DNA from 2 places in the Nonomuraea sp. NPDC049684 genome. Region 2 is predicted to be linked to the other one. Evidence: predicted binding sites of a transcription regulator. Region 2 holds the regulator's gene; the other holds the start of a gene.

Region 1 (10,630 bases), on a different contig from region 2:
CCCCGGTCATCAAGGGCGAGACCAGGGTCAAGGAGCGCGAGCGGCTCTACCAGGCGTTCCGCGACAAGGAGATCCAGGTCCTGGTGGTGTCGAAGGTGGCGAACTTCTCCATCGACCTGCCCGAGGCGGCCATCGCGATCCAGGTGTCGGGCACGTTCGGGTCGCGGCAGGAGGAGGCCCAGCGGCTCGGACGGGTGCTGCGGCCCAAGGCCGACGGCGGTGGCGCCCGGTTCTACACGGTGGTCAGCAGGGACACCGTCGACCAGGAGTTCGCCGCCCACCGGCAGCGCTTCCTGGCCGAGCAGGGATACGCCTACCAGATCATCGACGCCGACGACGTGCACGGCGAGGTGTGACCGGTTGAATGCCCGGCCGCTCGTTGCCTGAGCGGCCAGGCACGGCGTTTACGTCACGTCCACGAGACTCCACGGGTCGTCGACATCGAACCACCCCCCTCACCTGCGTACTATCACGCCGCCTGCGACATACCCCCATGATCCGACAAACGCACCTGAAATGCCCGACTTTTTCGGTATTCCCACGTTCACTCAGAGATACGGTCTTTGCCGGGTTCGTTCAGGGGTTCGCCGGGGGGTTCGCTACCTGGCCAGCAGGCCGCCGAGGAACAGCACCGCGCCGGCGACGAGCCACGCGGCGACCCCCGTCCCCATGAAGCGGCCGAACGTGCGCGGGTCCTGCCGGGACGCCGGGACCAGCCACGCGGCCAGCGTGGCGCAGGCGGCCAGCGCGGCGAACAGCCCCGACGCCGTGGAGACCGCGCCGAGACGCCGGGAGCACGCCGCCGCGGACTCGCCGCCCGCGCAGAACGCCTCCAGCCCCCACCCGGCGAAGACCGACATCCCCCAGAGCGCCGCCAGCAGGAAGCTCGCGACCGTGGGGATCATTGGCGAGAGGACCAGGCGAAGGCGCGCCACCTTCCCTCCTTACCCCGCCGCGCGCCGGTAAATGCCTTGGAGGCACCGGACGGCCGCCGTTAAACTAGCCGATTCGCTGCCTTGACCACCTCCGTTTTTCGATCCTGGGAGGCGCTTTCGCATGCCCACACACCAACTGGCTCCCGACATACCCTCCGACGTGCTCGCCGCCGAGCAGGCCCACCTGGCCGAGTCCAGGGCCGCGCTCAAGGCGATGCGGGCCCACGCCCAGTCGTTGTCGGCCGACGCGGCCGGCGACTGGGTCTCGCAGCAGATCCTCCAGTCGCTGCTGGACCAGCGCGTGGCCGCCCTCGCCGACCATCCGGACACCCCGCTGTTCTTCGGCCGCCTCGACCGCGAGGGCGGCGACGACCTGCCGGGCACCATCTACGTCGGCCGCCGCCACGTGCACGACGGCACCAGCCGGCCGCTGGTCATCGACTGGCGCGCGCCGGTGTCCCGCGCGTTCTACCAGGCCAGCCCGGCCGACCCCATGGGCGTCGTCCGCCGCCGCCGCTTCGGCTACCACGGCGGCGCGCTGACCGCGTTCGAGGACGAGCCGCTCGGCGAGGGCGGCGAGGTCGGCCCCTCGAAGATCCTCACCGAGGAGATCGAACGCCCGCGCACCGGCCCGATGCGCGACATCGTGGCCACCATCCAGCCCGACCAGGACGAGATCGTCCGCGCGACGCTGGCCCAGACCGTGTGCGTCCAGGGCGCACCCGGCACCGGGAAGACCGCCGTGGGCCTCCACCGGGCCGCGTACCTGCTGTTCACCCACCGCGAGCGGCTGGCCAGGTCGGGCGTGATGATCGTGGGCCCGAACCGGGCGTTTTTGTCCTACATCTCCTCCGTCCTGCCCGCGCTGGGCGAGGTCAAGGTCGACCAGACCACCGTGGCCGGGCTGCTCGGCGAGCACGCCGCCGAGGAGGACCCGATGGTCTCCGCGGTCAAGGGCGACGCCAGGATGGCCGCGGTGCTCGAACGGGCGCTGTGGATGCACATCGTCAAGCCCGAGGACGGCCTGGTGTTCACCAAGGGCGCCTACCGCTACCGGGTCGCCGACCACGAGGTGCGCGAGATGGTGGCCTCCCTGCGCGGCACCACCCGCTACTCGCCGGGACGGGCCGCGCTGGCCCAGCGCCTGGCCCACCAGGTGCTCGTGCGGATGGAGCAGCGCGGCGAGTCGCCCGACGACCGGGTCCAGGACGCGGTGGCCAGGTCGAGGCCGGTCAAGCAGCTCGTCGACGCGGTGTGGCCGAAACTGACGCCGGAACAGGTCCTGCACCGCCTGCTGTCCGACCCAGAATTCCTCACAAAAGCCGCCAAAACCGATTTGTCGCCTGACGAGCAGGAAATGCTGCTTTGGCGGAAGCCTTATCGGAGCTGGAAGTCCGCCAAATGGTCGGCCGCCGACGCCGCGCTCCTCGACGAGCTGCGCGACCTCATGGAACGCACCCCGTCCCTCGGCCACCTCGTCGTGGACGAGGCCCAAGACCTGTCCGAGATGCAGCTGCGGGCGCTCGGCCGGCGCTGCCGCAACGGCTCGGCCACCGTGCTCGGCGACCTGGCCCAGGGCACCACGCCGTGGTCCACCAGCTCGTGGGAGACCGTGCTGAAGCACCTCGGCCAGGACGAGGGCGAGGTGACCGAGCTGACCCTCGGCTTCCGCGTCCCGCGCGAGGTGCTCGACTACGCGGCCCGCCTGCTGCCCTCGATCGCCCCCGCGCTGGCCGCCCCGCGGTCGCTGCGTCCGGGCGCGGGCTCGCTCACGGTCCGGCCGGGCGGCGCGGTCGCCGAGGCCGCCCGGGAGGTCCTGGCCAGGGAGGGCTCGATCGGGGTCATCGTCCCCGACGCGATGGTGGCGGCGGTCTCCGAGTCGCTGTCCGGCCTGCCGCACGCGGTGCTCGACCCCGACGCGACGCAGGACCACCGCCTGCTGATCGTGCCCGCCACCCTCGCCAAGGGCCTGGAGTACGACCACGTGATCGTCGTGGAGCCGGCCGACATCGTCGAGGCCGAGCCCCGCGGCCTGGCCCGCCTGTACGTGGTCCTGACCCGCGCGGTCACCTCGCTCACGGTGCTGCACGACAGGCCGCTCCCGGCGCAGCTCGGAACCTGACGGAGGGCGGGCACGGCCGCTTCTAGGATGGCCTGAAGGAGCTGTCAACCTAGGAGGATGCCGTGCCCGCACCCCTTCCGCATGAACACCTGCCCCCGGTCCCCGCGCTCGTGGTGGAGAGCGACGACATCCGCGACGGCGAGCGGCTGAACGACCTCCACGTCTTCGACGACTGGGGGATGACCGGCGGGAACGTCTCGCCCCAGCTGCGCTGGTCGGGCGCGCCCGAGGGCACCCGCGGCTACGCCGTCACCTGCCACGACCCCGACGCCCCCACCGGCAGCGGCTTCTGGCACTGGGTGCTGTTCGACCTGCCCGGCGACACCACGGAGCTGCCCAGGGGCGCGGGCACCGGCCCCGACTTCAAGGGCCTGCCCGCCGGCGCGGTCCACGCCCGCAACGACTACGGCACCAAAGACTACGGCGGCGCCGCTCCCCCGCCCGGCGCCCCCCACCGCTACGTCTTCACGGTGCACGCGCTCGGGGTCGACGAGCTGGGCGTCGGCAGCGACGCGAGCCCGGCCGTCGTCGGCTTCAACATCACCGCCAACACGCTGGCCCGCGGTCACGTCGTCGCGCACTTCGGCGTCTGAGACCGGCACAACACCGCGGCGAAGGCGCCCCGTTCGCGTTCGGGGCGCCTTCGCCGTGGTGCCGCGTCGGGTTCGGTACGCCCGGCGCCACCAGACGGGGGTTCAGTCGCCCTGCACCAGCTCGTCGGCGAACGTGAAGTCCCCGGGGGCGTTGGACGACAGGTCCTCGTTCTCGACGGCCGACCGGCCCTCGAAGGCGTCCGAGACGTCCTCGCGCTCGCCCGACATCTCCTGGCCCTCGTCAGAGACGTCCTCGCGCTCGCCGGACATGTCCGCGCCCTCGTCCGACATGTCCGCGCCCTCGTCCGAGTTCTCGTCGCGCTCGCCCGACATGTCCTGGCCCTCGTCGGAGGCGTCCCCGTGCTCGCCGGACCTCTCGTCGGCCTCCTCGGACGACCTGTCCTCGCCTTCCTCGGAGGACCCGTCCTCGCCCTCCTCCGACATCTCCCCGCGCTCGTCCTGCGACGTCCACCTCGACGGCGAGGCGCAGTAGTCGCGGTCGTACAGCTCCAGGTAGCCCGCGCAGTAGGGCACGTCGACGTACTCCAGGGACTCGTCCAGGTAGCCGTGGTCGTCTGCCTGGGCGGGCATCGTCATGGCGGCCGCGGCGGCCATCATGACGGCCCCGAGCCCGAGAACGCGCGCGGTGCGGGAATTCATGTAACTACTCCTTTGTGCGGTGAATCGTCACTTCGTGTATCGTTACTTTCCGTAGTCAATAACTACTAAACGTGACGGGATCGGACACAACAAAAGGCGGCCGGATCCTTGGAGATCCGAACCGCCTTCTGATGTGTCAGCGACCAGGCGAGGCCTAGAAGTCCATGTCGCCGCCGCCGGGCATGCCGGCCGGAGCAGCAGGGGTCTTCTCGGGCTTCTCGGCGATGACGGCCTCGGTGGTGAGGAAGAGCGCCGCGATGGAGGCGGCGTTCTGCAGCGCGGAGCGCGTCACCTTGGCCGGGTCGATGATCCCGGAGTCGAACATGTTGACGTACTCGCCGGAAGCGGCGTTGAGGCCCTCGCCCGGGGTCAGGTTGCGCACCTTCTCCACGACGACGCCGCCCTCGAGGCCCGCGTTGACCGCGATCTGCTTGAGGGGCTCCTCAAGAGCCTTCTTCACGATCGCCGCGCCGGTGGCCTCGTCGCCGTTGAGCTCGAGCTTGTCGAACGCCTTGGCGCCGGCCTGCAGCAGCGCCACGCCACCGCCGGGGACGATGCCCTCCTCGACGGCCGCCTTGGCGTTGCGGACGGCGTCCTCGATGCGGTGCTTGCGCTCCTTGAGCTCGACCTCGGTCGCCGCGCCGGCCTTGATGACCGCCACGCCACCGGCCAGCTTGGCCAGGCGCTCCTGCAGCTTCTCGCGGTCGTAGTCGGAGTCGGTGCGCTCGATCTCGGCGCGGATCTCGTTGACCCGGCCGGAGATCGCCTCGGCGTCACCGGCGCCGTCGACGATGGTGGTCTCGTCCTTGGTCACCACGACCTTGCGGGCGCGGCCGAGCAGGTCGAGGGTGGCGGTCTCGAGCTTGAGGCCGACCTCCTCGGCGATGACCTGACCGCCGGTCAGGATCGCGATGTCGCCCAGCATGGCCTTGCGGCGGTCGCCGAAGCCCGGGGCCTTGACGGCCACGGAGCGGAACAGGCCACGGATCTTGTTGACCACCAGGGTCGCCAGGGCCTCGCCCTCGACGTCCTCGGCGATGATCAGCAGCGGCTTGCCGGACTGCACGACCTTGTCGAGCAGCGGCAGCAGGTCCTTGTTGGCCGAGACCTTGCTGTTGACGATCAGGATGTACGGGTCTTCGAGAACGGCCTCCATGCGGTCGGAGTCGGTCACGAAGTACATCGACGTCATGCCCTTGTCGAAGCGCATGCCCTCGGTGAGCTCGAGCTCCAGGCCGAAGGTGTTGCTCTCCTCGACGGTGATGACGCCTTCCTTGCCGACCTTGTCCATCGCCTCGGCGATGAGCGAGCCGATCTCGGGGTCGGCGGCGGAGATGGAGGCGGTGGAGGCGATCTGCTCCTTGGTCTCCACGTCCTTGGCCAGCTTGGAGAGCTCCTCGCTGACCCGCTCGACGGCGGCCTCGATGCCCTTCTTCAGGGCCATCGGGTTGGCGCCGGCGGCCACGTTGCGCAGACCTTCGCGCACCAGAGCCTGGGCGAGCACGGTGGCCGTGGTGGTGCCGTCGCCGGCGACGTCGTCAGTCTTCTTGGCGACTTCCTTGACCAGCTCGGCGCCGATCTTCTCCCACGGGTCCTCGAGCTCGATCTCCTTGGCGATGGAGACGCCGTCGTTGGTGATCGTGGGAGCGCCCCACTTCTTCTCCAGCACGACGTTGCGCCCCTTGGGGCCCAAGGTCACCTTGACGGCGTCGGCGAGCTGGTTCATACCGCGCTCGAGACCGCGCCGGGCGTCCTCGTCAAACGCGATCATCTTGGCTGCCATAAGGCTAGACCTCCCAGATGCAGGGTGGCGTGTCCTGGACCGAGCCGACGCCCGCGACGGCATAGGCCTGCATCTCCGTTCGGCAGACCCCATCGTCTCGATCCGAGTTGTTGGCACTCTGCCACACAGAGTGCCAACGAACTGTTTAGCACTCTACCCTGCCGAGTGCAAGCCACGGGCACCCCACCCCAGCTCATCGGGCAGGTCATCGGGTGCGCCGGTTCGTACGGCGAGCCGCCCCCTGAGGCGCGGCCCGCCGTGCGAAGCCGACGGAGGAAACAGTGGCGAGCCCGTACGGACTGCGCTGCCGCACGTCCCGCCTGGTGCATACCAGCGAGGGTGAATCAGACCGTGCGGACGGACTCCGCCTGCGGCCCCTTCTGGCCCTGCGTGATCTCGAACTCGACGCGCTGTCCCTGTTCGAGAGAGCGGTACCCGTCCATCATGATCGCTGAGTAATGGACGAATACATCCTTACCACCGTCTACCGCGATGAAGCCGTAGCCCTTGTCCGCGTTGAACCACTTGACGGTGCCCTGCGCCACTTCCGACTCCTCTTACTGGGCTCGCAGATCTCGCCCATTCCTTCGCGAGACCCGTAATCGCATGACTTTTGGGAAAATCAGCCAGACGATCGCCCTCGACCATACCTGTGGCACGGGGTTTGGCAACAGAGTCAACCGACAAAACGCTAATTTCATCGAAGGCTGAGTCGTTCGAGGTTGAATTTGGTTCTAAAACAAGAAGGCGCCCACAAGGGGCGCCTTCAAGAGTCGGTGGTCCGGCGGTCAGCCGCCCGCGACGGCGGGGATGATGGAGATCTGAGTGCCTTCCGGGGCGGGAGTGTCCAGGCCCTCGGCGAAACGGACATCCTCATCACCAACGTAAACGTTGACAAAACGACGAATCTTGCCCGATTCATCCAGAATTCTCGCGCCGATCCCCGGGTAGTCGGAGTCGAGCTTGGCGAGAACGTCACGAAGAGTCGCCCCTTCGCCACTCACTTCGGCGTTACCCCCGGTGTAAGTGCGCAGAATGGTGGGAATCCGCACAGAAACGCTCATGGTTTTTGTTGCCTTTCCTGGATAGTCAGACAGTCGCGCGGAACGCGTCGAGAGAGGGCCGGATCACGGCGGTGGGCCGCGCGTCGTCGCTGATCGCGTCGAGCGTCTTCAGGCCGTCGCCGGTGTTCAGGACCACCGTCTCGGCCTCGGGGTCGAGCCTGCCCGACTCGACGAGCTTCTTCAGCACGCCCACCGTGACGCCGCCCGCGGTCTCGGCGAAGATGCCCTCGGTGGAGGCCAGGAGCTTGATGGCGGCGACGATCTCGGTGTCCGTGACGTCCTCGACGCCCCCGCCCGTGCGCCGGGCGATGTCCAGCACGTACGGCCCGTCGGCGGGGTTGCCGATGGCCAGCGACTTGGCGATCGTGTCCGGCTTGACCGGCTGGACGACGTCGTGCCCCGCCTTGTACGCCGCCGAGACCGGCGAGCACCCGGCCGCCTGCGCCCCGAACACCTTGTACGGCGTGTCCTCGACCAGCCCGAGCGCGATCAGCTCCTTGAACCCCTTGTCGATCTTCGTGAGCTGGGAGCCGGAGGCGATGGGGATGACGATCTGCTCCGGCAGCCGCCAGCCGAGCTGCTCGGCGATCTCGTACGCGAGCGTCTTCGACCCCTCGGCGTAGTAGGGCCGCAGGTTGACGTTGACGAACCCCCACCGCTCGCCCAGCGGGTCGCCGATCAGCTCCGAGCAGAACCGGTTGACCTCGTCGTACGTGCCGTCGATGCCGATCAGCCGGCCGCCGAACACCCGGGCCATGGCGATCTTGGCCGCTTCGAGGTCGGCCGGGATGAACACGCACGCGTCGAGGCCGGCCCGCGCGGCGGCGGCGGTGACCGCGCCGGCGAGGTTGCCCGTGGAGGAGCAGGAGAGCGTGTGGAACCCGAAGTTCCTGGCCGCCTCGACGGCGATGGCGACCACCCGGTCCTTGAAGGAGTGGGTGGGGTTGCCCGAGTCGTCCTTGACGTGCAGGGACCGGATGCCGAGCGCCTTGCCGAGGTTGCCGGCCTTGACCAGCTTCGTCCAGCCCGGGTTCATGTTGGGCTTGCTCGCCACGTCGGCGGGGACCGGGAGCAGGGAGCGGTAGCGCCAGATGTTGGCGGGGCCGGACTCGATGTCCGCGCGGGTCACCTGGCCGAAGGAGTAGGCCGCTTCGAGCGGCCCGAAACACTCCAGGCAGGCGAAGCTGGGGCCCAGGGGGTAGCGCGTGCCGCACTCGCGGCAGGACAGAGCGACGGCAGGACCAAAGTCGAGCGACATGAAGCGAGGCCTTCCCTCATCTTCGCCCGCGGCCACCTTGACCGCGAACCGGAATTGGCACCTTGTCCCGGTCGGCCTCGCCAGGTCGCGAGCACAAGCCGGGAGGGTTGCCGGGGCTTCGCAGGGCCGGTCCCTCCACCCCTCTGGATGAGCAATATTCAGTTGTTCGAAAAGGACTCTACCTTCTCAAGTGGTGGAAACAACCACCCGTCTCAGCATGCGAGAGGACACGTCTCACCGATAGTCCTCCCCGAGGACTCCCTGCACGTACTTGCGGGCCTGGTGGATGCGGGACTTGGCGGTGCCGAGCGGGATGTTGAGCTGCTCGGCCACCTCGTTGTAGTCGAGCTGGACGATGTCGCGCAGCACCAGCGCCTGGGCCAGGTCGGGCTTGTCGGCCTCCAGCGCCTCCATCGCGTCGAGCAGGTCAAGCCGCGAGCCGGCGATCACGCTGACCCGCCGCGCGTCCGGCTTCTGCATCGGCAGCTCCTCCGACGTCTGCTCGGCGGCCCTGCGCTTCAGCGAGCGGTAGGTGGTGCGCGCGCAGTTGGCGGTCACGATGTGCAGCCAGGTGCTGAACCTGGCCCGCCCCTCGAACCGGCCGATGTTGCGCGCCACGGCCAGCAGAGTGTCCTGCGAGGCTTCTTCCGCGTCCTGGTGATAGGGCAGGATCCGGGCGCAGTGGCGCATCACGTCAGGCTCGATCCTGGCCAGGAGCTCGCCGAGCGCGCGATGGTCTCCGGCCGCGGCCGAGCGGGCGAGTTCCTCGGTTAGCTCATCTAGCGCCATAGCTGGGATCCTATGGGCGAAGGGAGCCCAAATGAACAGCGTTCTCGTGGCGTCCAACCGCGGGCCGGTCTCCTTCACCGTCGACGACGACGGTGAGCTGACCATGAAACGCGGTGGTGGCGGCCTCGTGTCGGGCCTGTCGGGGGTGGCCAAGGAGCACGGCGTGCTGTGGGTGTGCGCCGCGCTGTCCGACGGCGACCGCAGCGCCGTGCGCCTGGCCCCTGGGGGCCGGCTCGACCGCGGCGGCTACGACACGGGCGCCCTGCGGATGCTCGACATCCCCGCGGCCACCTTCCACCGCGCCTACAACGCCGTGGCCAACTCGACCCTGTGGTTCGTCAACCACCTGCTGTACGACATCCCCAACTCCCCCAGTTTCGGCACCAAGTTCCGGCGCGAATGGGAGTCCTACCGCGACTACAACGGCGCGTTCGCGCTGGCGCTGGCCGAGGAGGCCGGGCACGGCGCGCGCGTGATGGTCCAGGACTACCACCTGACGCTCACCCCGGCGATGCTCCGCGCCGAGCGGCCCGACCTGCGCATCGCCCACTTCAGCCACACGCCGTGGGCGCCTCCCGAGTACTTCTCCCTGCTGCCCGACGCGGTCACCAGGGAGGTGCTCGACGGCATCCTTGGGGCCGACCACGCGGGCTTCCTCACCGCCCGGTGGGCGGCGGCGTTCATGGACTGCTGCGAGGCGCTGCTGGGCGCGCGGGTGGACCGCGCGGCCGGCACGGTCGCCCACGAGGGCAGGACGACCCGCGTCGGCGTGCACAGCCTGGGCGTGGACGGCGCGGCGCTGTGGGCGCGGGCCTGCGAGCCCGACGTCGAGTCGCACATGGCAGCGCTGGCCGAACAGGTGGCCGGACGCCGGCTGATCGTCCGCATCGACCGCACCGAGCTGTCCAAGAACATCGTGCGCGGCCTGCTGGCCTACCGGGAGTTCCTGGCCGCCCATCCGGAGTGGCACGGCAAGGTGGTCCACCTGGCCTTCGCCTATCCCAGCCGGCACGACCTGCCCGAATACCGCGAGTACACCGCGTCGGTGCAGCGCTGCGCGCGCGAGATCGAGGACGAGTACGCCACCGAGGACTGGGACCCGGTCATCCTCAACGTCAACGACGACTACCCGCGCTCGCTGGCCGCCTACCGGCTGGCGGACGTGCTGCTGGTCAACCCCATCCGTGACGGCATGAACCTGGTCGCCAAGGAGGGGCCGGTCCTGTCGCCGCGCTGCGCCCTGGTGCTCTCGCGCGAGGCGGGGGCGGCGGCCGAGCTGGGGCCGTACGCGCTGGTGGTCAACCCCTACGACGTGAGCGGCACGGCGGACGCGCTGCACCAGGCCCTGGTGATGCCCGAGGACGAACGCCGGCGGCGCCGCGACCGGCTGCACGAGGCGGCCACCGCGCTGCCGCCGCACAAGTGG
Region 2 (10,630 bases):
GGCCTTGAGCTTGCGCAGCTGGTTGAGGTTGCCGTTGAGGGCCTGGCCCGGCTGGTCGGCGACGCCGTCCACGCTCTGCTCGGCCGGCACCGGGCGCTGCCAGTCGGCCCAGGGGTCGGCCGAGTAGCAGGCGCCCTCGGCGCTGACGAAGCCGAAGGCGTAGTTGAGGTGGGTGAGCTTGGCGGCGGCGCCGCTGGTGTCCACGTCCTTGACGTGGTAGTTGCGCCCGTACACGCCCCACTGGATGAAGTAGGCGACCCGCTTGAATCCGGGATGGGCCTCGGCGGGCACGGACACCGCCGTGAGCCCGAGTAAGAGCGAGAGTGCGAGGAGGATCTTCTTCACGGGCGCTCCTGGGGGGTGAACTTATAAGAAACTTTCCTATAAGTTGACGCGATCGTAGAACCGTCACCCCGTGCCGTCAACGACGCGCGCCACCTCCTCGGCGCTGGAGAACAGCCGCCACGCGCGCGCCGGGTCGCCGAACAGCGACAGCACCAGATCGGCCACCTCCTGCCTGGTCGCGGCGGCTTCGAGCAGGGTGAGGACGTGCTCCGCCGGCGGCCGCAGGAAGGCGTTCGTCCACGCGACGACCGGCTCGGCCGCCACCCACATGCGCCGGGCCGTCCCCCGCGCGAACGCCGCGTCGTACGGGCCGCCCGCCGCGATGGCCTCGGCCGCGATCCAGGCGCAGGCCGAGCCCAGGTTCGCGCCCTGCCCGGTGATCGGGTCGTTGGCGACCCAGGCGTCGCCGATCGCCAGCGCCACGACGCCGCCGGGCAGCTCGGCCACCGCCTCGCGCACGACCGGCGTGATCGCGCCCTGCAGCAGGTCCTCCGGTCCGAGCAGCTCGAACGCCGCCGGATCGATCAGCTCGGCCAGGCGCGGCGCGTGCTCGGGCAGCAGGGCGAGCAGCGTCTCGCAGAACTCGTCGGCGGGCACCCGGGCCAGCACGTCGAGCGGCCCGCCGGGGATCGCCTCGACCAGGACGCCGCCGTGCACGCCCGACCGCGTCATCATCGCCATGCACAGGATCTCGCCGCAGCCGGGCGAGATGTTGAAGCCGAAGGCGGGCCCCGGATCGAACCCGTGGAACAGCCCGGCGGCCAGGATCCGCTGCGGCGCCCCGTACGGCGACCAGGCCGGAATGCGCGGGAACAGCTCGCGCACCGAGCGCCGCCCGGTGGCCACCACCATCAGCTCGTGGCCGCGCGACCAGCGGGCGACCTGGCCCGCGTCCGGCGGGAGGGGATCGACGACCAGGCGGCCGCCCCTGCCGGTGTAGTCGTCCATGAGCGCCGGCAGCAGCACCCGGAAGTCGACCCCGTGGAACGGCTCGCTCACGCGGCCGGTGAACTCCAGCGGCGGATCGCCCTTGATCGAGAGGCTGCCGCTGACCAGCAGGCAGCCGGGGTCGAGGAAGTGCAGGCTGCCCAGCTCCCGCTCCCGGGCCTGCGCGCGGCCCATCCTGCCGACCGTGTTCGGCAGCCGCCCGCGGCCCAGGTCCGCCGCGTCGCCCTCGCTGTAGAGCGTGGTCGCGACGCCGAGCTGCTGCAGCCGCAGGGCCAGCGTCAGCCCGGAGATGCCCGCGCCCACGATCCCGACGCCCGTCATGTGCGGCCTCCTTCGATGGCTCGGAGCACCCCCGTGAGCAGGCACACTGGATGACGTGCCATCCACCCTGCCCGACGGCGATCCGGCGCCCGCCTCCGGCGAGCTGCCCGACAGCGCGCTGCGCGGGCTCGGCGAGCGCCCGTTCGGCTTCTACGTGCACGTGCCGTTCTGCGTCACCCGCTGCGGCTACTGCGATTTCAACACCTACACCGCCGCCGAGCTAGGGCCCGGCGCCTCCCACCGCGACTACGCCGACACGGTCGTGGCCGAGGTGCGCCTGGCCCGGCGCGTCCTCGGCGACGCCGACCTGCCCGTGGAGACGGTGTTCTTCGGCGGCGGCACGCCCACGCTGCTGCCTCCCGAGGACCTGGCGCGCGTCCTGGCCGCCATCGACGCCGAGTTCGGGCTGCGGCCGGGGGCGGAGGTCACCACCGAGGCCAACCCCGAGTCCGTCGACCCCTCCTACCTCGACAAACTCCGTCAGGGCGGCTTCAACCGGGTCAGCTTCGGCATGCAGAGCGCACGTGAGCACGTGCTCCAGGTGCTCGACCGCAGGCACACGCCGGGCCGCCCGGCGCGGGCCGTCCAGGAGGCGCGGGCGGCCGGGTTCGAGCACGTCAACCTCGACCTCATCTACAGCACGCCGGGGGAGTCCGACGACGACTGGCGGGCCTCGCTGGCCGCCGCGATCGAGGCCGGGCCCGACCACGTGTCGGCGTACTCGCTGATCGTGGAGGAGGGCACCAGGCTCGCGGCCCGCATCCGGCGCGGCGAGCTGCCCATGCCCGACGACGACGTCGCCGCCGACCGCTACCTGATCGCCGAGGAGCTGCTGACCGAGGCCGGTTTCTCCTGGTACGAGGTGTCCAACTGGGCCGCCTCCGAGCAGGCCCGCTGCCGGCACAACCTGCTCTACTGGACCGGCGGCGACTGGTGGGCCGCCGGCCCCGGCGCCCACAGCCACGTCGGCGGCACCCGCTGGTGGAACGTCAAGCACCCGGCCGCCTACGCCCAGCGCCTGGCGGCGGGCGCCTCGCCCGCGCACGCGCGCGAGGTGCTCACCGGCGACGACCGGGCCGCCGAGCGGCTGATGCTGGAGCTGCGGCTGGTCTCCGGCTACCCGCTGGCCGAGGTCGCCCCCGGCGCGCGCACGGCGGTGGCGAGCGCGCTGGCGCGCGGGCTGCTGGAGCCCGAGCCGTTCAGGGCGGGCCGGATGGTGCTCACCCTCAAGGGGCGGCTGCTGGCCGACGCCCTGATCACCGAGCTCATGTGACCAGGCGGATGGCGAACGGGTAGCGGTAGTTCTCGCCCCGGTTGGTGGCGATGGCCGCCTGCACGTGGAAGATCAGCGACACGATCCAGATGATCGGGAACAGCAGCAGGCCGACCAGCACCAGCGACAGCACGATCGCCACCGCGTAGCCGATGAACATCGTGATCTGGAAGTTCAGCGCCTCGGCCGCCTGGTCCCTGACATAGGGGGACTCGTCCTTCTTCATCAGGTAGATGACCAGCGGGCCGACCCACGAGACGAGCAGGCCCAGCAGGTGGGCGAGCATGGCCATCGTGGTGTCGTCGCTGCCGCGGCGGGGGCCGAACCGGCCGGGCACGTACGGCCCGGCGGGGTAGCCGTGACCCGGCTGGGCGCCGTAGCCGGGGGCCTGGCCGTAGCCCGGCGGCGGGGGCACGTAGCGGGGCGGCGGAGGCATGTGGCCGGACTGCTGGCCGGGCCCGCTCGGCGGCTGCCGCCCGTAGTCGGGCCGGGAGCCCGGCTGCTGGCCGTAGCCGAGCTGGGGGCCCGAACCCTGGTCGCGAGGCACGTCGTACGGCGGGTCGTACGGCGGGACGTCAGGGGCCGAGTCGGCGGGGGTGGGGTCGTCGGGGGACGGCGGGGCCTGGCTCATGATGCCTCCGTAACGAAGTCGATCAGTTCCTCGACCCGGCCGAGCAGCTCCGGCTCCAGGTCGGTGTAGGACGAGACGGCGCCCAGAATGCGCCGCCAGGCGTCCGCGGGCTCCATGCGCCAGCCCAGTGCGGCGAGCACGCCCTCCTTCCACGGCACCCCGCGCGGCACGTCGGGCCAGCCCGGGATGCGCAGCACGGACGGTTTGACCGCCTGCCAGATGTCGATGTACGGATGACCCACGACGAGCACGTGCGGCGAGGTGATGCGGGCCGCGATCCGGCTCTCCTTCGACCCCGGCACCAGATGGTCGACCAGCACGCCCAGCCTGCGACCCGGCTCGGGGGCGAACTCGGCCACGATGGCGGGCAGGTCGTCCACGCCCTCCAGGTACTCCACCACGACCCCCTCGACCCGCAGGTCGTGGCCCCAGATCTTCTCCACGAGCGCGGCGTCGTGCACGCCCTCGACGTAGATCCGGCTCTCCTTGGCGACCCGGGCCCGCAGCCCCTCCACGGCGATGGACCCGGACGCGCTGCGCCTGGGCCCCGCCGGGGCCGCGGCCGCCGGGCGCACCAGCGTCACGGGCCTGCCCTCCAGCAGGAACGCGGCCGGCGCCAGCGGGAACAGGCGGCGTTTGCCGAACCGGTCCTCAAGGGTGACGGCCTCCTTGTCGCAGGCCACCACGGCGCCGCAGAAGCCGCTGTCGGCGTCCTCCACGACCAGGTCGAGTTCGGCGGGCACCTTCGGGATCTTGCCCTTGCCCGGCCGCCGCCAATTGCCCGCCAGCACATCACCCTCGTACACACGGGGACCGTAGCAAATCACCCGCTGACCGCAAGGCGCTTACGCGCGCCGCTGCGCCGGACGAGGACGACGATCGTGCCGATGACGCCGATGAGCAGGCCGATGCCGGGGAACAGGAACAGCGCCGCCACCCCGCCGAACAGGCCGCCCGCCGCGGAGAGCACGTCACGGCCCACGCCGAAGCGGGCCGATGACTCCTCCTGCGTGGCGCAGGTCAGCTGGTAGTCGCCCTTGGCGGGGGCGTTGACGGCGAGGATCTCCTGCCAGGTGGTCCCGCCGGCGCTGAGCGTCTGGGTGCCGGAGACCTTGACCAGCCTGGCCTGGGCCGGGCCGCCGGAGATCTCGCACTGGTAGTTGACCCGCGTGTCGGTGGCGATGTAGACGGCCGGGCGCTTGGCGGGGTCGATCGCGACCTTCACGCTTTCGCCCGACGCGAACGTGGTCGTCGGGGCCATGTCCGAGACGCTGCTCAGCACGCCGCCGGCGAACACGAACACGCCCACGACGCCCAGCACGACCGCGACGGCCCACACGACGGCGATCCACCACAGGCGCGGCTTGATCGCCTTGCCGTCGATCCTGGCCGGGAACTGCGGCTGCGGGCCGTACTGGTTGTGGGGGCCGGGCTGGCCGTACTGGTTCTGCTGGCCGTACTGGTTCTGCTGGCCGTACTGGGGCGGGGGGCCGTACTGGGCGGGCGGCTGTTGCTGCTGGTAGGGCGGCTGGCCGTGCTGCTGCGGCTGGTACGGCGGCTGGGCGTACTGGTTCGGCTGACCGTAGTAGGGACCCTGCCCCTGGGGCGGTCCGTACTGCGGGGGCTGGGAATTGTCGGTCATGCGGCAAGTGTGAGGCCTGTCGCTTGTAAGTCGCTAGCAACAGGATGGGACCTGGTGTTATCGCACCTTGTGGGCGAGAGCCGTACACTTGGCACTCGGGAACACGGAGTGCTAGACCTGTCGTTTCCCTGTTAGGCAGAGGCAGGAGGTGAGCACGTGCTCGACGAACGGAAGCTTGCGGTGCTCCGCGCCATTGTCGAAGACTACGTGTCCACCAACGAACCGGTGGGCTCCAAGGCGCTCGCGGAGCGCCACAACCTCAAGGTCTCCCCGGCAACGGTCAGGAACGACATGGCCGCTCTGGAGGAGGAGGGCTACATCACCCAGCCGCACACCAGCGCGGGCCGCGTGCCGACGGACAAGGGCTACCGCCTGTTCGTCGACCGGCTTTCGCAGGTCAAGCCCCTGTCGGGGGCCGAGCGGCGGGCGATCGAGACCTTCCTCGCCGGCGCGGTCGACCTCGACGACGTGGTCTTCCGCACCGTGCGGCTGCTCGCGCAGCTCACCAGGCAGGTCGCGGTCGTGCAGTACCCGACGCTGACCCGTTCCACGGTCAGGCACGTCGAGCTGGTCCCGCTCAACGACCGGCGGGTCATGCTCGTGCTGATCACCAACACCGGGCGCGTCGAGCAGCGCGTGATCGAGCTGCCCGAGGTGGTGGAGGACGACCGCATCGCCCACCTGCGCGCGGTGCTCAACTCCTGCCTCGACGGCTGCGGGCTGAGCAACGTCCCCGAGCTGGTCGCCGACCTGCCCGAGCGGCTGCCCGCCGAGGATCGGCCCGCCGTGGCCACCATCCTGTCGGTGCTGCTCGAAACCCTCGTCGAACGCCATGACGAGAAGATCGTGTTCGCCGGCGCGGCCAATCTCGCGGGCGCCGACTTCGCCACCGGCCTGCGCGACGTGCTGGAGGCGCTGGAGGAGCAGGTCGTGCTCATGCGGTTGCTCGGCGAGACATCCACAGACACCCCGTCCGCGCTCACCGTGCGCATCGGCTCGGAAAACCCCTACCTTCGCGGCACGTCCATCGTCGCAACCGGATACGGTTCTGGCGACAACCAACTGGCCCGGCTCGGCGTGCTGGGTCCCACGAGGATGGACTACCCCGTGACGATGGGCGCCGTACGCGCGGTGGCACGCTACGTCAGCCAGATCCTGGCTGCATCTTAAGAGGTCGATAAGTGGCAAACAGCGACTACTACGCCACCCTCGGGGTGCGCCGTGACGCCAGTCAGGACGAGATCAAGAAGGCCTACCGCCGCCTCGCCCGCGAGCTGCACCCCGACGTGAACCCCGATCCTGAGACCCAGGAGCGGTTCAAGGAGATCACGCAGGCCTACGAGGTGCTGTCCGACCCGAACAAGCGCCAGATGTACGACCTGGGCGGCGACCCCTTCGGCGGCGGAGCCGGCGCCGGCGCGGGCGCCGGCGGCTTCGGCGCGGGTTTCCCCTTCAGCGACATCATGGACGCCTTCTTCGGCACCGCGGGCGGCACCCGCGGGCCGCGCTCGCGCGCCAGGAGGGGCCGCAACGCCACCATCCGGGTAGAGCTCGACCTGCGCGAGACGGCGTTCGGCACCACCCGCGAGCTGGTCGTGGACACCGCCGTGCTGTGCGAGGTGTGCCACGGCGCCGGCGCGGCCCCCGGCACCCACCCCGACGCCTGCGACATGTGCAACGGGCGCGGCGAGATCTCCCAGGTCACCCGCTCGTTCCTGGGCCAGGTCATGACCTCGCGGCCGTGCCCCCAGTGCGGCGGCTTCGGCAGCATCATCCGCCACCCCTGCCAGGAGTGCTCGGGCGACGGCCGGGTGCGCACCCGCCGTACGATCAAGGTCCGCATCCCCGCGGGCGTCGAGGACGGCACCCACATCCAGCTCGCCGGCGAGGGCGAGGTCGGCCCCGGCGGCGGCCCGCCCGGAGACCTCTTCCTGGAGATCGTCGAGCGCGCGCACGAGATCTTCGAGCGGCGCGGCGACGACCTCCACTGCACGGTCCAGATCCCGATGACGGCCGCCGCGCTCGGCACCATCCTCGCCGTCGAGACGCTCGACGGCTCCGAGGAGATCGACGTGCGCCCCGGCACCCAGTCCGGCCAGGTCATCACCATGTACGGGCGCGGCGTGCAGCGGCTCAACGAGTCCGGCAGGGGCGACCTGCTCATCCACGTCAACGTCGAGACCCCGATGAGGCTCGACCAGACGCAGGAGGACCTGCTGCGCGAGCTGTCCAGGCTGCGCGGCGAGGAGCGGCCGCCGGGCAAGTTCGCCCCCGGCCAGCAGGGTTTCTTCTCCCGCCTGCGTGACGCCTTCAACGGCAGGTGACGATCACCCGTGACCGTCCCCGTGTTCATCGCCGAGGACCTCGTCGGCTCCGAGCTCACGCTCGACGGCCCTGAGGGGCGGCACGCGGCCTCCGTGCGGCGGCTGCGCGCCGGCGAGCGGGTCGACCTGACCAACGGCGCGGGCGACGTCGCCGAGTGCGTGGTGCGCGAGGTGTTCAAGGACGCCCTCGCCCTCGACGTGCTGGCCCGCTACACCGTCGAGCCGCCCGCGCGGCGGCTGGTGGTCGTCCAGGGGCTGCCCAAGGGCGACAGGGGCGAGCTGGCCGTCGAGATGATGACCGAGGTGGGGGTCGACGTGATCGTGCCCTGGGCCGCCTCGCGCAGCATCACGCAGTGGAAGGGCGACAAGATCGCCAAGGCGCTGGGCCGGTGGCGTGCCACGGCCCGCGAGGCCGGCAAGCAGGCGCGCCGGTTCCACCTGCCCGAGGTGGCCGACCTGGCCTCCACCGCCCAGGTCGAGGGGCTGCTGGCCGACGCGGCGCTGGGGCTCGTGCTGCACGAGGAGGCCGCCGAGCCGCTGTCGAAGGTGGCGCTGCCGCCCGGCGGCGACATCGTCGTCGTCGTGGGGCCCGAGGGCGGCGTCGCGGAGGAGGAGCTGCGCAGGTTCGCCGCGGCCAAGGCGGTGCCCGTGCTGCTCGGGCCCACCGTGCTGCGCACCTCCACGGCGGGGGTGGCGGCGGCGTCCGTGCTGCTCGCGCGTACCGGGCGCTGGTAGGCCCGGCTCAGGGCGCTCTCACGGCGTCGTGTGCGGCACGTCCACCAGCGGGCTGCTCAGGTCGCTCGGGCCGGTCGGCATGTCGTCCGGCGGGCACTCGTCGGAGGGGCACGACGTCGGCGTGTCGGTCGGCTCGGTCGGCGTCGGCGTGGGGGTCGGCGTGATCTCGGGGCACTCCTGGTCGCCGGCGGGCTCGCCGCTCGGGCAGGGCGTCGAGGACGGCGTCGGCGACGGCGTGGGCTGCCTGGTCGACCTGGCCGTCTCCGAGGGCCGGTGGGTCTGGCTGTGGCTGGGCGGCACGACCACCACGGGCGGCGGCTCGGCGCTGTGGCTGTCGGGCCTGGGCGGCGTGGACAGCCTGGTCGAGGAGTTGCCCGGCGTGGTGGTCGAGTTGTCCACCACCTTGACGGGCGTCTCGAAGATCTGGGAGCGCAGCCCGGGAACGACCATCACGATCGTCCCCGCCACCAGCACGGCGCTGACGGCCGCCGCGCCCGCACGCCACCAGAACAGGTTACGGACGCCGCGCCGCTCGATGCGGGCGCGGATGATCTGCAGTCCTTCCGGCGAGGGCACGACCGCGTCCGCCTCCGCGCGGAGCGCACGGCGCAGGACGTCGCCGTACTCGTCGGGGGGCTGGGTCATGACATCTTCTCCAGGACGGACCGCAACGCGGCCATTCCACGGGCGGTGTGGCTCTTGACCGCGCCCTTGCTGATGCCCATGGCGTGGGCGATCTCAGCTTCGGACAGATCTCCGTAATAACGCAGAACCAGTGCTTCTCTCTGTCGGGTCGGCAGGGCGCGTAACGCCTCGATGACGGCGGAGCGTTCCAGCTCGCCGATCGCGCCGTTCTCGGCGCTCGGGGCGTCCGGCAGGCCCTTGGGTGCGTACTTCTCGACGACCGCGCGGTGACGCAGCACGGAACGGGACCGGTTGACGACAGACTGACGCAGGTAAGCGAGTGCTTTGTCGGGATCGCGGAGTCTGCGCCAGGCGCCGTGAATGGCGACGAACGCGTCCTGCACGACTTCCTCGGCGGTTGCCATGTCACGCACCAGCAACACCGCGAGACGCACCAATGACCGGAAGTGCGCGCTGTAGAGCGCGGTCACGGCCATGTCGGCATCCCACCCGACCGGCACCGCCCCCATCGACCTGTCGGCCAGAAGGGTTTCGGTGGTCACATCAGTGGGACGCGCGGCCTTCCCAGAGGGTTTACTCTCTTCCGGTTCTGAAGCTTTCCCCGGTTCCTTAGGGTGCATTACCCAGTCGTGTTCCTCGCCAGGTGGCGCTCGCCCGACCCTGAATCATCTTTTTTGCTCTGAAGTGTCGCACACTCACCCTAACCGCGCGGATCTTCGGGCGCACGACACCACGGATTACCGATTCGCAACGGACTGCCGAACGGTCGCTCTCGATAGGGTACTGCCGTGAGCGACTGCCTCTTCTGCAAAATCGTGGCCAAGGAAATTCCGGCCGACGTCGTCTACGAGAACGCCAGGGCGCTGGCGTTCCGCGACATCAATCCGCAGGCCCCGACGCACGTGCTGGTCATCCCGCGCGCGCACCACCCCGACGCGGCGTCACTGGCCGCCGCCGACGACGGGCTCGCCGACGACGTGCTCAAGGCCGCGCACGCCGTCGCCGTCCAGGAGGGGGTGGCCGAGAGCGGCTACCGCGTCGTGTTCAACACCGGCGCCGGCGCCGGCCAGACCGTCTTCCACGTGCACGCGCATGTTCTCGGAGGGCGTGACCTCACGTGGCCGCCCGGCTGATATTGACGCGAGCAATCAGCCTGGTGCCGGATACGATGGGCGGAGAAGAACACCGAACAGACCGGGAGGCATCAGGCCGCTGGCCTGCCCATGTCCGAACTACATGAATCCCGACGCACGGCACCTCCCTCGCGCACTCAAGCCAAGGTGCTGATTCCGGACGAATACCCGATGGTCAGCCTCCTCGGCTCCCGTGACGAGCTGCTTCGCGTCATCGAGGGCGCCTTCAGGGCCGACATCCACGTGCGGGGCAACGAGATCACCGTCACCGGCAGCCCCGACGAGAGCGGCGCGGTCGTGCGCCTGTTCGAGGAGCTGGTCGAGGTGCTGCGCAGCGGGGGCGAGCTCACGCCCGACGCGGTCGAGCGGAGCATCGCCATGCTGCGCATGACCTCCGACCGTCCGGCCGAGGTGCTCTCCCTCGACATCCTGTCCTCCCGCGGCCGCACGATCAGGCCGAAGACCGTCAACCAGAAGCGCTACGTCGACGCGATCGACCAGCACACGATCGTGTTCGGCATCGGGCCCGCGGGCACCGGCAAGACGTACCTGGCGATGGCCAAGGCCGTGCGCGCGCTGCAGGAGAAGCGGGTCAACCGCATCATCCTGACCAGGCCGGCGGTCGAGGCGGGC

Evidence for each region. Region 2 encodes HrcA, which represses chaperone genes, less so after heat shock. Its sites were predicted from a motif close to TTGGCACTCTCNNNNNGAGAGTGCCAA; they were not measured.
Region 1: a site for HrcA is predicted at 6,204-6,230, ahead of groL (chaperonin GroEL). Genes of this name have one in related genera too.

What each region holds. Positions count from the first base shown of each region.
Region 1 is NZ_JBITLO010000022.1:30,861-41,490, reverse strand. It holds gene ACIBST_RS44100 (DNA repair helicase XPB) at 1-356, shown strand, start outside; gene ACIBST_RS44095 (hypothetical protein) at 600-935, opposite strand; gene ACIBST_RS44090 (HelD family protein) at 1,057-3,057, shown strand; gene ACIBST_RS44085 (YbhB/YbcL family Raf kinase inhibitor-like protein) at 3,120-3,650, shown strand; gene ACIBST_RS44080 (hypothetical protein) at 3,753-4,310, opposite strand; gene groL (chaperonin GroEL) at 4,465-6,093, opposite strand; gene ACIBST_RS44070 (cold-shock protein) at 6,438-6,638, opposite strand; gene ACIBST_RS44065 (MoaD/ThiS family protein) at 6,882-7,157, opposite strand; gene thrC (threonine synthase) at 7,183-8,415, opposite strand; SAM riboswitch class I at 8,429-8,569, opposite strand; gene ACIBST_RS44055 (RNA polymerase sigma factor) at 8,650-9,204, opposite strand; gene ACIBST_RS44050 (trehalose-6-phosphate synthase) at 9,236-10,630, shown strand, end outside.
Region 2 is NZ_JBITLO010000009.1:65,599-76,228, forward strand. It holds gene ACIBST_RS26930 (glycoside hydrolase family 18 protein) at 1-345, opposite strand, end outside; gene ACIBST_RS26935 (styrene monooxygenase/indole monooxygenase family protein) at 409-1,614, opposite strand; gene hemW (radical SAM family heme chaperone HemW) at 1,670-2,887, shown strand; gene ACIBST_RS26945 (DUF4870 domain-containing protein) at 2,880-3,518, opposite strand; gene ACIBST_RS26950 (DUF3097 domain-containing protein) at 3,515-4,324, opposite strand; gene ACIBST_RS26955 (hypothetical protein) at 4,342-5,160, opposite strand; gene hrcA (heat-inducible transcriptional repressor HrcA) at 5,317-6,330, shown strand; gene dnaJ (molecular chaperone DnaJ) at 6,342-7,484, shown strand; gene ACIBST_RS26970 (16S rRNA (uracil(1498)-N(3))-methyltransferase) at 7,494-8,219, shown strand; gene ACIBST_RS26975 (hypothetical protein) at 8,238-8,864, opposite strand; gene ACIBST_RS26980 (SigE family RNA polymerase sigma factor) at 8,861-9,373, opposite strand; gene ACIBST_RS26985 (histidine triad nucleotide-binding protein) at 9,653-9,997, shown strand; gene ACIBST_RS26990 (PhoH family protein) at 10,088-10,630, shown strand, end outside.